DNA from 2 places in the Micromonospora sp. NPDC049048 genome. Region 2 is predicted to be linked to the other one. Evidence: riboswitches for the same ligand, from Rfam matches in the RefSeq annotation. Region 2 holds a riboswitch; the other holds the start of a gene.
What was found. A riboswitch is a leader RNA that binds a small molecule or an ion and turns the genes downstream of it on or off. The one in region 2 is predicted to bind thiamine pyrophosphate.
Positions count from the first base shown of each region.

Region 1: another riboswitch for thiamine pyrophosphate. It lies ahead of ACGFIG_RS11010 (ECF transporter S component); the one in region 2 lies ahead of thiE (thiamine phosphate synthase).

Region 1 covers NZ_JBICTM010000003.1:75,430-80,542, forward strand. The annotation lists gene ACGFIG_RS10995 (hypothetical protein) at 1-191, shown strand, start outside; gene ACGFIG_RS11000 (energy-coupling factor transporter transmembrane component T family protein) at 361-1,161, opposite strand; gene ACGFIG_RS11005 (ABC transporter ATP-binding protein) at 1,288-2,703, opposite strand; gene ACGFIG_RS11010 (ECF transporter S component) at 2,820-3,413, opposite strand; TPP riboswitch at 3,487-3,592, opposite strand; gene ACGFIG_RS11015 (permease) at 3,771-4,772, shown strand; gene ACGFIG_RS11020 (TIGR03943 family putative permease subunit) at 4,769-5,113, shown strand, end outside.
Region 2 covers NZ_JBICTM010000001.1:543,316-548,428, reverse strand. The annotation lists partial or broken gene ACGFIG_RS02675 (thiamine phosphate synthase) at 1-68, opposite strand, end outside; gene ACGFIG_RS02670 (thiazole synthase) at 230-1,000, opposite strand; gene thiS (sulfur carrier protein ThiS) at 1,005-1,205, opposite strand; gene thiO (glycine oxidase ThiO) at 1,196-2,494, opposite strand; gene thiE (thiamine phosphate synthase) at 2,488-3,114, opposite strand; TPP riboswitch at 3,109-3,217, opposite strand; gene ACGFIG_RS02650 (DUF559 domain-containing protein) at 3,340-4,272, shown strand; gene ACGFIG_RS02645 (aldo/keto reductase) at 4,525-5,113, opposite strand, start outside.

The sequences.
Region 1 (5,113 bases), on a different contig from region 2:
CGCCGTCCGTCGCGGACCTGAAGCCCGCCAACCTCGACGAGGTGGCGGTCGCGCCGGTCGTGCCGGTGCTGCCAGTCGACCGGCCGGCGCCGCCGAAGGCAGGTCCGCCGGTCTCCGGCGCCGGCCGTGCCGGCGCGCTGCGCGGCCAGAAGGCCGGGCAGACCCGCCGGTACGCCTTCCGGCGCAGCTGACGGTGCCGGTCCGGGCGGAGTCGTCGTCACCGGCGGCTCCGCCCGGCCCGTCGGCGGATCGGACGGGCGACGGCTCCCCGGTTCGTGCCTCGCGACCCGACCCGTCCGCAATTCGCCCGCCGACCCCGATCAGCGGATCACGATCGTGGACCTGGCCTGCCGTGGCGGGTCAGCCGATCAGCGGGCGGAAGGTGCCGAGCAGCACGCTGACGGTCAGCGCGGCCCCGGCGAGCACCGCCGCGCCGACGATCAGCAGCCCGTCGGCGGCGACGAAGCGTTGCCGGCGGGCGACGGTGCGGGGGACTCCGGCGTCGAAGCCCCGGGCGTCCATCGCCACGGCCAGCCGGGTGCCCCGCCGGATCGCCCCGACCAGCAGCGCGAAGGCCGTCGACACGAACAGCCGCAGCTTCGCCAGCGGGTTGCGGCCGGCCTCGACCCCCCGGGCGCGGCGCGCCACGGAGATCATCTGCCACTCCTGGCCCAGCAGCGGCACGAGCCGGAACGCGGCCAGCGCCCCGATGGCGAACCGGGCCGGCGCCTTCGCGTTCTGGATGAGCGCGTCCGCCAGGTCGGTCGGGTCGGTGGTGGCGAAGACGATCACGCCGGGCAGCGCCACCGCGAACATGCGCAGCACCAGGCCCAGCGCGGTGAGCAGCACACCGGAGGTGACCACCACCGGGCCGGCCTCGACCAGTACGCGGCCGGAGCGCTCGGCCGCGAAGAGCACCAGCGTCACCACCACGCCGACCGCGCCGACGAGCAGCGGCCAGGCCCGCCGCGCCAACACCCGCAGCCGTACCCCGAACAGCGGCAGCAGGGCCAGCTCGACGGCGATCGCGATGGCCGGGGCCACCGGGTCCACGGTGGCGATCAGGATGAACGAGAACACCAGCGCCGCAACGAGCTTCGCCACCGGATTGCGCCGGGCCAGCGGCGCCTCCGGCGCGGCGACCGCCTCGAAACTGATCACGGGCGTTCCAGGGTGAGGCGGCGATCTGGGTGGGTGACCGGTGCGGCGGTCCTGTCGCTGGTCACGGGCGTTCCAGGGTGACGCGGCGATCTGGGTGGGTGACCGGTGCGGCGGTCCTGTCGCTGATCACGGGCGCTCCAGGGTGAGGCGGCGATCCGCCAGGGCGGCGACGAACTCCGAATCGTGGGTGACGGCGACCAGGCCGTGCCCGGCGTCGCGCAGCTCGGCGAAGAGATCCACCAGCTCCAGCCAGGTGCGCCGGTCCTGGCCGAAGGTCGGTTCGTCGCAGACGAGCAGGCGGGGCGCGGTGGCCAGGGCGGTCGCCACGCTCAGCCGCCGCGCCTCCCCGCCGGAGAGGGTGTACGGGTTGGCCGCCGCGAGCTTCGCCAACCGCAGCCGGCCCAGCAGGTCGTCGACAGTGGAGCGTACGGCCGCCTCGGGCTGGCCGGTGCGGCGCGGGCCGAGAGCCAGCTCGTCGAAGACGGTGTTGGTGACGAACTGGTGCTCGGGGTCCTGGAAGACCGACCCGATCCGGCGGGCCAGCGCGGGCGCGCGCCAGCGGTGCGGGGGAGTGCGGGCGTCGCCGCCGGCCAGTGCCGTGGTCGCCGTGACCCGGCCGGCTCCGGGTCTGAGCAGGCCACCGAGCAGCAGGGCGAGGGTCGACTTGCCGGCCCCGTTGGGACCGACGACGGCGAGCGCCTCGCCGGCGCGTACCGTCAGATCGACGGCGGCCAGCCGGGGCGGCAGGCCGAGCCGGTCGGCGGTGAGCAACACGTCGCCGGCCGGCGCGGTGGCGTGGCGGGGCGGCACGGGCCGCCCGGGCACCCAGACGCCCTCGGCGGCGAGCGCGTCGCCGTGCGTGCCGAAGACGGCCTCGGGCGTGCCGTCGGCGCGGACGCCGCCGCCGGGTTCGAGCACGACCACCCGGTCGACCAGGGGCAGCGCCTCGGCGACCCGGTGCTCGACCAGGATCAGCGTGGTCTCGGCGTCCAGCGCGCCGGCCACCGCCGCCCGGATCAGCGCCGCGCCGGTGGGGTCGAGGTTGGCGGTGGGCTCGTCGAGCAGCAGCAACCCGGGGCGCAGGGCCAGCACCCCGGCCAGGGCGAGCCGCTGCTGCTCGCCGCCGGAGAGGGCGGCGGTGGGGCGGTCCCGGGGGTACGGGAAGCCGACGCGCGTGAGCGCCTCGTCGACGCGGGGCCAGATCTCCCCTGCGGGGGTGCCGCGGTTCTCCAGCCCGAACGCCACGTCGTCGCCGCTGCGGGCCATCACGAGCTGGGTCTCCGGGTCCTGGAAGACGATGCCCACCCGCTCCCGGGCCTTGCGGGGGTCGAGCCCGTCGATCTCGACGCTGCCCTCCTGCTCGCCCGAGTCCTCGGGCAGCAGCCCGGCCAGCGCGGCGAGCAGCGTGCTCTTGCCGGCCCCGGAGGGCCCGAGCAGCAGCACCCGCTCGCCGGCCTCGACGCGCAGATCGACCCCGCGCAGGGCCCACGCCCGACGTCCGGCGTGCCGCCACCCGAACCCTCGCAGCGTCACCGCCCCCACGCCGTCCTCCTTCCTGCCCGCCCGCAGGCGTTGATCATGAAGTTGTTGTCCTTCGGCGCGGCGTGTCGTGGCAACAACTTCATGATCAACGCGGCCGGTGAGCGGGTGGGTGGGGGTTAGATCGGGGTGCGGTCGCGGGCGGCGGGGAAGCGGTCCAGGGCGCCCGTGGTGGCCAGGGAACGGGTCAGGGCCCAGCCGCCGGCGCCCGCGACGATCGTGGCGCTGACGACGGTGAGCAGGGCGTACGGGATGCGGTAGCTGGCCAGGGCGGTCTCGCTGTTCCAGACGACGAAGTCGAACAGCGCCGCGCCGAGGCCGGTCAGCGCGCCAGCGATCAGCGCGGTGGGCAGCCGGAACGAGCGGTACCGGAACGCGGCGAAGGCCAGTTCGGCGCCGAGCCCCTGGATCAGGCCCTGCACGATGGTGACGCCGCCCCACTCCGAGCCGAGCAGCGCGGAGACCGTCGCGGCCACCGCCTCGCAGAAGAGGGCCGCCCCGGGCTTGCGGATCACCAGGCCGCCGAGGACGGCCGGGACCAGCCACACGCCGTACATGATCGCCTGACCGGCGGGGAAGAACGCGAACGCCGGGTCGACGGCCCGCCACAGCAGGCCCCACGCCCAGAAGATGACGCCGAAGGCGACCGCGATCACCGCGGCGACGACGACGTCGACGGTACGCCACCGGGTGGCGGTGTTGTTGTCTCGCATGATTGCTCCCAGTCCCGAACGAGAACCAGGAGAAGACGCACGCCGCGCCCGGAACGTGCCGGACGTCGACGCGGCTGGAGGTCGACCGAACTCCCTGCGCTGGCATTACCCAGATCAGGTTCGAGGGTCTGCGGGCGGTGCCCGCACTCTCAGCGCTGTGCGCTCCCCTGTCGGATGTGAAGTTGTGGCCCGACGCTAACACCTTCGAAGATCATCCAGCAAAGGTGATCTCTGCGCTGCTCACCACGCGGGGGAACCGACGCTGTCGGTTCCCCCGGTACTCTCGGGCGGCCACTGGGAACCCGGCAGAGGGACACGTACGTGACATCCGAGGCTGACCGCCGCGCGCCGGACGGGGTGGGTGCCCCGGGCGTACGCGGGGAGACGCCGGCGGCCCCGCGCGGCCCGGACCGGCGGATCGGGTCGGTGGAGGTGCTCGCCGGCCTGCTGATCCTGCTGTTCGTCTTCCGCGAGCCGGTCGCCCGGGCCCTGTCCGCGCCCCGGTTGCAGACCTGGACCACCGTCTTCGTCTCGGTCCTGGTGCAGGCGGTGCCGTTCCTCGTCTTCGGCGTGCTGCTCTCCGCGGTGATCGCGGTCTTCGTACCCCGGTCGTTCTGGGCCCGGGCGCTGCCGCGCCACCCCGCGCTCGCGGTGCCGGTGGCCAGCGCGGCCGGCGTGGTGCTACCGGGCTGCGAGTGCGGCGCGGTGCCGATCGCTGGGTCGCTGATCCGGCGCGGGGTCACCCCGGCCGCCGCGTTGGCATTCCTGCTCGCCGCCCCGGCGATCAACCCGATCGTGCTCACCGCCACCGCCGTGGCCTTCCCCGACGACCCGGCGATGGTCCTCGGCCGGGCCGTCGCCAGCCTGCTCGTCGCCACGGTCATGGGTTGGCTGTGGCTGCGTCTCGGCCGGGCCGACTGGATCCGGCTGCCGCGCCGGCCGGAACTCGACGGCGGCTCGCGCGGACGGGCGTTCTGGGGGGCCGTCCGGCACGACGTCACGCACGCCGGCGGGTTCCTGGTGATCGGCGCTGCGGCCGCCGCCACGATCAACGTCGTGGTGCCCGAGCGCTGGTTGCAGACCCTCGCCGACGAGCCGGTGCTGTCGGTGCTCGCGCTGGCCGCCCTCGCCGTGCTGCTCTCCCTCTGCTCCGAGGCGGACGCCTTCGTCGCCGCGTCGCTGTCGCAGTTCTCGCTGACCTCCCGACTGGTCTTCCTGGTGGTGGGGCCGATGGTCGACCTCAAGCTCATCTCGATGCAGGCCGGGGTCTTCGGCCGGCGGTTCGCGCTGCGGTTCGCCCCGACCACCTTCGCGGTGGCCGTCGTGGTGGCCGCCACGGCCGGGGCGGTGCTGCTGTGAACCGGCAGGCGCAGGCGGTCGTCCTGCTGCTGCTCGGCGGCGCGGTGATCCGGGCCAGCCTCACCGACCTGCACCTGCGCTACGTCAAGGAAGGGCTGCGACCCTTCCTGGTCGCCGCCGGCCTGCTGCTGGTGGCCGCCGCGGTCATGACCCTCTGGTACGAGCTGAGCCCGCTCCTGCGGCGCACGCCCGTCGACCACGACGCTCGTGGTGACCATGACGGGCACGACGGCGACGGGCACGACGGGCACGGGCATCGCGAGCCGTGGGCCGGCTGGCTGCTGATCCTGCCCGTGCTGGGCCTGCTGCTGGTGGCCCCGCCGGCCCTGGGCTCGTACGCG
Region 2 (5,113 bases):
TCCGCCAATGGCCGCCGAGCCTGCCTCCGGTCGGTAAGCAACACGACGCCGACCGGACCGCCCGAGATCCCCGGACGATCCGAAATCGCCGGACCGTCCGAGATCTTGGTAGGAACTGGCCCCTCGAAGGGCCGTTTCCTACCAAGATCTGCCGGGGTCGAAGCCGGAGCCAGCGGCGGGGCTGGGAACAGGGCCGGGGACGGGGGTGGGCTGGTGGGGATGGGGCGGGTCACAGGTCCGGCCGTCCCTCGTCCGGAGTGGAGGCGAGCGCGTGGAAGCGGCGCGCTATCCGCCCCGCCCCGTACGCGAGCCGGCCGGCCTCGACCGCGTACCGCATCCCGGTGGCCATCGCCACCGGGTCGGCGGCCCGGGTGACCGCGCTGGCGAGCAGCACCGCGTCGCAGCCCAACTCCATGGCCAGCGCGGCGTCGGACGCGGTGCCGATGCCGGCGTCCAGGATCACCGGCACGTCGACGCCCTGCCGGATCAGCCGGATGTGGTGGGGATTCGACACGCCCAGGCCGGAGCCGATCGGCGCGCCCGCCGGCATCACCGCGGCACAGCCGACGTCGGCCAGCCGGCGTGCCAGGATCGGGTCGTCCGACGTGTACGGCAACACGACGAACCCGTCGGCGACGAGTTCCTCGGCGGCGCGCAGCAGTTCCACCCCGTCGGGCAGCAGCGTGCGCTCGTCGCCGATCACCTCCAGCTTCACCCAGTCCGTGCCGAACGCCTCCCGGGCCAGGTGCGCCACCTTGACCGCCTCGCCCGCCGTGTAGCAGCCGGCAGTGTTCGGCAGCAGCCGTACGCCGCAGCGGTCCAGCAGGTCCAGCAGCCCGCCGGCGGCGCCCGGGGCGGTGTCGACCCGGCGCAGGGCCAGGGTGACCAGTTCGGTGCCGGAGGCACGGATCGCGTCCTCCAGCACGCGCAGGTTGGCCGCGCCGCCGGTACCGAGGATCAGCCGGGACGTGAAGCTCACGCCGCCCAGGTCGAAGCTCACCGCGTCACCCGCCCTGCGCGGCGCTGAGCACCTCGACGCGGTCGCCGTCGCGCAGCACGGTCGCCGGCCAGCCCGCACGCGGCACGACCTCACCGTTGACCGCGACGGCGAGCCCACGCTGCTGGTCGGTGACCACCCGGACCAGGTCCGCCACGGTCGACCCGCCGGGCAGGCTGCGCCCGGTGCCGTTCACCGTCAGTTCCACGTGTGCTCCTCCTCGGGTACGGCCGGTCCGGCACCGGACCGGCTCTCGACGGCCGGGACGACAGGCCCGGCGACGACCCCCGGCCCGCCGGAAGGCGCCCGACCGACGCTGACGGCCGGGCCAGGCAAGGCGGCCGGACCGGGAGCGGCGGCCGGACCAGAGACAGCGGCCGGACCGGGCAAGGCGGCCGGGTCGGGGGCGGGTTCGGCGGGCTCGGGCGGCGCGAACCGGGCCGGGGTGAAGGGGGCGAGCAGCGGGTCCGCCGTCCCCGTGACGACCAGGTCGGCGATCAGGTCGGCGGTGACCGGCGTGAGCACGATGCCGTGCCGGTGGTGTCCGGTCGCGGCGAGCACGCCGGGCCGGCCCGGCAGCGGACCGAGGATCGGGGCGTTGTCGGGGGTGCCGGGGCGCAGGCCGGCGGCCGTCTCCACCAGGTCGTACTCGGCCAACTCGGGCAGCAGGTCGACGGCCGCGCGGAGCAGCCGCAGCACCGCCCCGGCGGAGACGTCGGTGTCGGCGCGCTCCTCGACGGTCGCGCCCACCACCACCTCCCCGTCCGCGCGGGGCACGAGATAGACGGGCTCGCCGTCGGCGTACCCCCGGATGACGTGCCGGAAGCCCGGCGCACCGCCGCCGGGCGCGCGGAGCCGGACCACCTGCCCCTTCACCGGTCGCACGGGCAGCCCCGTCAGGGCCGCCGCCCCGCAACCGGCCGCGACCACCGTGACCCGCGCGTCCACGTCGGACAGGGCGCGCACGACGGCGGGGACCAGCGTGGCGCCGGCCCGCTCGGCGGCCGCGCGCAGCGCCGGCACCAGCCGCCGCGGGTCGACCTGGTGGTCGGTGGCGGCGAGCGCGCCGCCGCGCACCCGGGGTGCCAGCGCCGGCTCGCGGTCCCGCAGCGCCGACGGGCGCAGCGGCGTCACCGGCAGTCCGATCCCCTGCTGGTACGCCCACAGCCGGCGCGCCTCGGCCAGGTCGTCGGCGGTCAGCCCGACCATCAGCGTGCCCTCGGTGCGGTAGCCGACGTCGACGCCGGTGGCGGCGGTCAGCTCGGCGGCGAAGGCGGGCCAGCGGGCGGCGGAGGCGGTCAGCAGCCCGGTCAGCTCGTGCTCGCCGAAGTACGCCTCGGCGACCGGGGCGAGCATCCCGGCGGCGACGTGGGACGCGCCGGTGCCCGGGGCGGGGTCGTGCACGACGACCCGCAGTCCGCGCTGCGCGCAGCGCCAGGCGATCGCCAGCCCGACCGGTCCCGCCCCCACCACGGCGACGTCCGGCCGGCTCAGCACCCCAGCGCTCCCAGCAGTTCCGCCGTCGCCCGCCCCGGATCCTCCGCCCCGGAGAGCGCCCCGACCACCGCCACCCCGTACGCCCCGGCGGCCAGCAGCGCGGGCACGTCGGCGGCGGTCACCCCGCCGATCGCGACGACCGGCACGTCCACGGCGGTGGCGACGGCGCTAACCCCCGCCGGGCCGATCGGTGCCGGCAGCCCCGACTTGGTGCTGGTGGCGTGGCAGGGGCCCACGCCCAGGTAGCTGGCCCCGGCGGCGACCGCCTCGGCGGCCGTCGCCGGCTCGCGGGCGGTGGCGCCGAGCACGGCCGTCGGGCCGAGCACCCGGCGGGCCGCCGCGACCGGCAGGTCCTCCGCGCCGACGTGCCCACCGGCGGCACCCACCGCCAGCGCCACGTGCAGCCGGTCGTTCACGAGACAGGTGGCGCCGTATCGTGCGCAGAGCGCCACGACCCGGCAGGCCAGGTCGTACGCCTCCCGGTCGGTGGCGTCGTCGGTCATCCGGACCTGCACGACGAGTTCCGTGCGGGCCACCGGTAGGGCGGCCCGCAGCACGGCCAGCGGATCCCGCCCGGGTCGGGTGTCGGTGATGAGATGCAGTCGCCCGAGGGACGGCACGGCAACACTCCTCCCTGCGCCGGCATTACCCGGATCAGGTTCGACGGTCGGGGGCTGACAGCCCCCCTCTCAGCCCGGTCCACCGGGCTCCCGTGGGTCACTTGCGGCTGTCACCGTACGACGGATCGCCGGATCCGCCAAGGTCGGAGCGCGGATCTCACACCGACAACCCGATCCCGGCGAGTGGGGCGGCGGGCGAGAACCTCGTCACGCCACGCTGTCCCGATGCCCTCAGCCGCCCGCGTACCGCCCGGCCTCGCCTTCCTGCCGTTCCGCGCCAGCGCCGCCGTCGCCGACGGACTCCTGACCCGCGCCATGCTGCGCGGGCCGTCCTGGCAACGCCTGCTACCCGATGTGTACGTGCATCGGGACGCGCTGCTCGCGCCAGATCATCGGCTCTGGTGCGATGCGGTGGCCCTGCTCCTGCCCTCCGGCGCCGCGATCGCCGGAAGGAGTGCCGCGTACCTCTGGGGCGTCGACCTGCTGGCCCGGGACGCGCCGGTCACCGTACTGGTACCACGCGCCGCGCGAATGCGACCCCATCCTCGTCTTCGGGTGACCCGATCCGTGGTGCCGGGTTCCGACCGCACGCGCTTCGGCGGCCTGCCCGTCACCACTGCCCTACGCACCGCCTTCGACCTGGGCCGCCAGGCCCCTCGGGACGAGGCTCTGGTCGCCGTGGACGCGTTGCTGCACCGCCGGGTGGTGAAGCTCGCCGCACTGCGCGCGTACGCCGACGCGCGGCACGGATGGCCCGGCCTGCCTCTGCTGCGGGAGATCCTGGCGCTGGCGGAGCCGCTGGCCGAGTCCCCGATGGAGACCCGTCTCCGGCTGCTCCTGCTCGACGCCGGGCTGCCCCCGCCCACGCCGCAGCACGACGTGCGCGACGCCGCCGGCCGTTTCGTCGGCCGGGTCGACCTGGCCTGGCCGGCCCTGCGCGTCGCGGTCGAGTACGACGGCGACCACCACCGGGAACGCGTCCACTTCCGGCAGGACGTCGCCCGGCTGAACGCGCTACGCGCGGCCGGCTGGATCGTCCTGCGCTTCACCGCCGACGACGTGCTCCGGAACCGAAACCGGACGGTACGCCTCGTCACGGCCGCCCTCCGCGAACGCGCCGACGAGTGGAACGCCAGGTCGGTCAACCGCCCCCGGTGACAGCCGTGGCGTTCCACCGCCGGCAGATGTCCACACCGGCAGAGTGCCGTTACGCCCACCGCCGCCGCACACCCTCAACATCGACCAACTCGAACGGCAGTCATGACGGAGCCGACGGGAACGGGTGGAACACCAGGGCTGTCTCCCGGGGCGGGAAAGGTCCCTGATGTTCCACCCGTGGAAGCACCGCCTCCCGCCCGGGCACGGGCGGGGTGGGCGCGGGCGGCGGGCGCGGCAGCCAGCGCGGGTGGGTCAGAGGATGGCGCGCAGGGCGGCGAGGTCCTCGTCGGTGGGCTGCCAGGTGCCGGCCTCCGCGTTGGCGCGTACCTGCTCGGGCGTGGTGGCGCCGGCGATCACCGAGGTCACCGCCGGCTGCCCGGCCAGCCCGCCGATCGCCACCTGGAGCATCGACAGCCCCCGCTCGGCGGCGTACGCCTCGATGGCCTCGATCGTGTCCCAGTCGGCGGCGGCGAGGCGTTCGGCGTACCGGCCGCCACCGGCGAGGCGGCTGCCGGCGGGCGGGGCCTGGTCGCGCTTGTACTTGCCGGTGAGCAGCCCGTTGGCCAGCGGGAAGAACGGCAGCAGCCCGAGGCCGAACCGCTCGCACGCCGGCACCACCTCGGTCTCGACGGAGCGCTCCAGCAGGCTGTAGTGGTTCTGGGCGCTGATGAACCGGGACCGGCCGTTTGACGACGCCACCCAGTCGGCGTCGGCGATCTGCCAGCCGGCGAAGTTGGAGTTGCCCAGGTAGCGGACCTTGCCGGCGCGGACGAGGTCGTCGAGCGCGGCCAGGGTCTCGTCGATCGGGGTGCCCGGGTCGGGCTCGTGCATCTGGTACAGG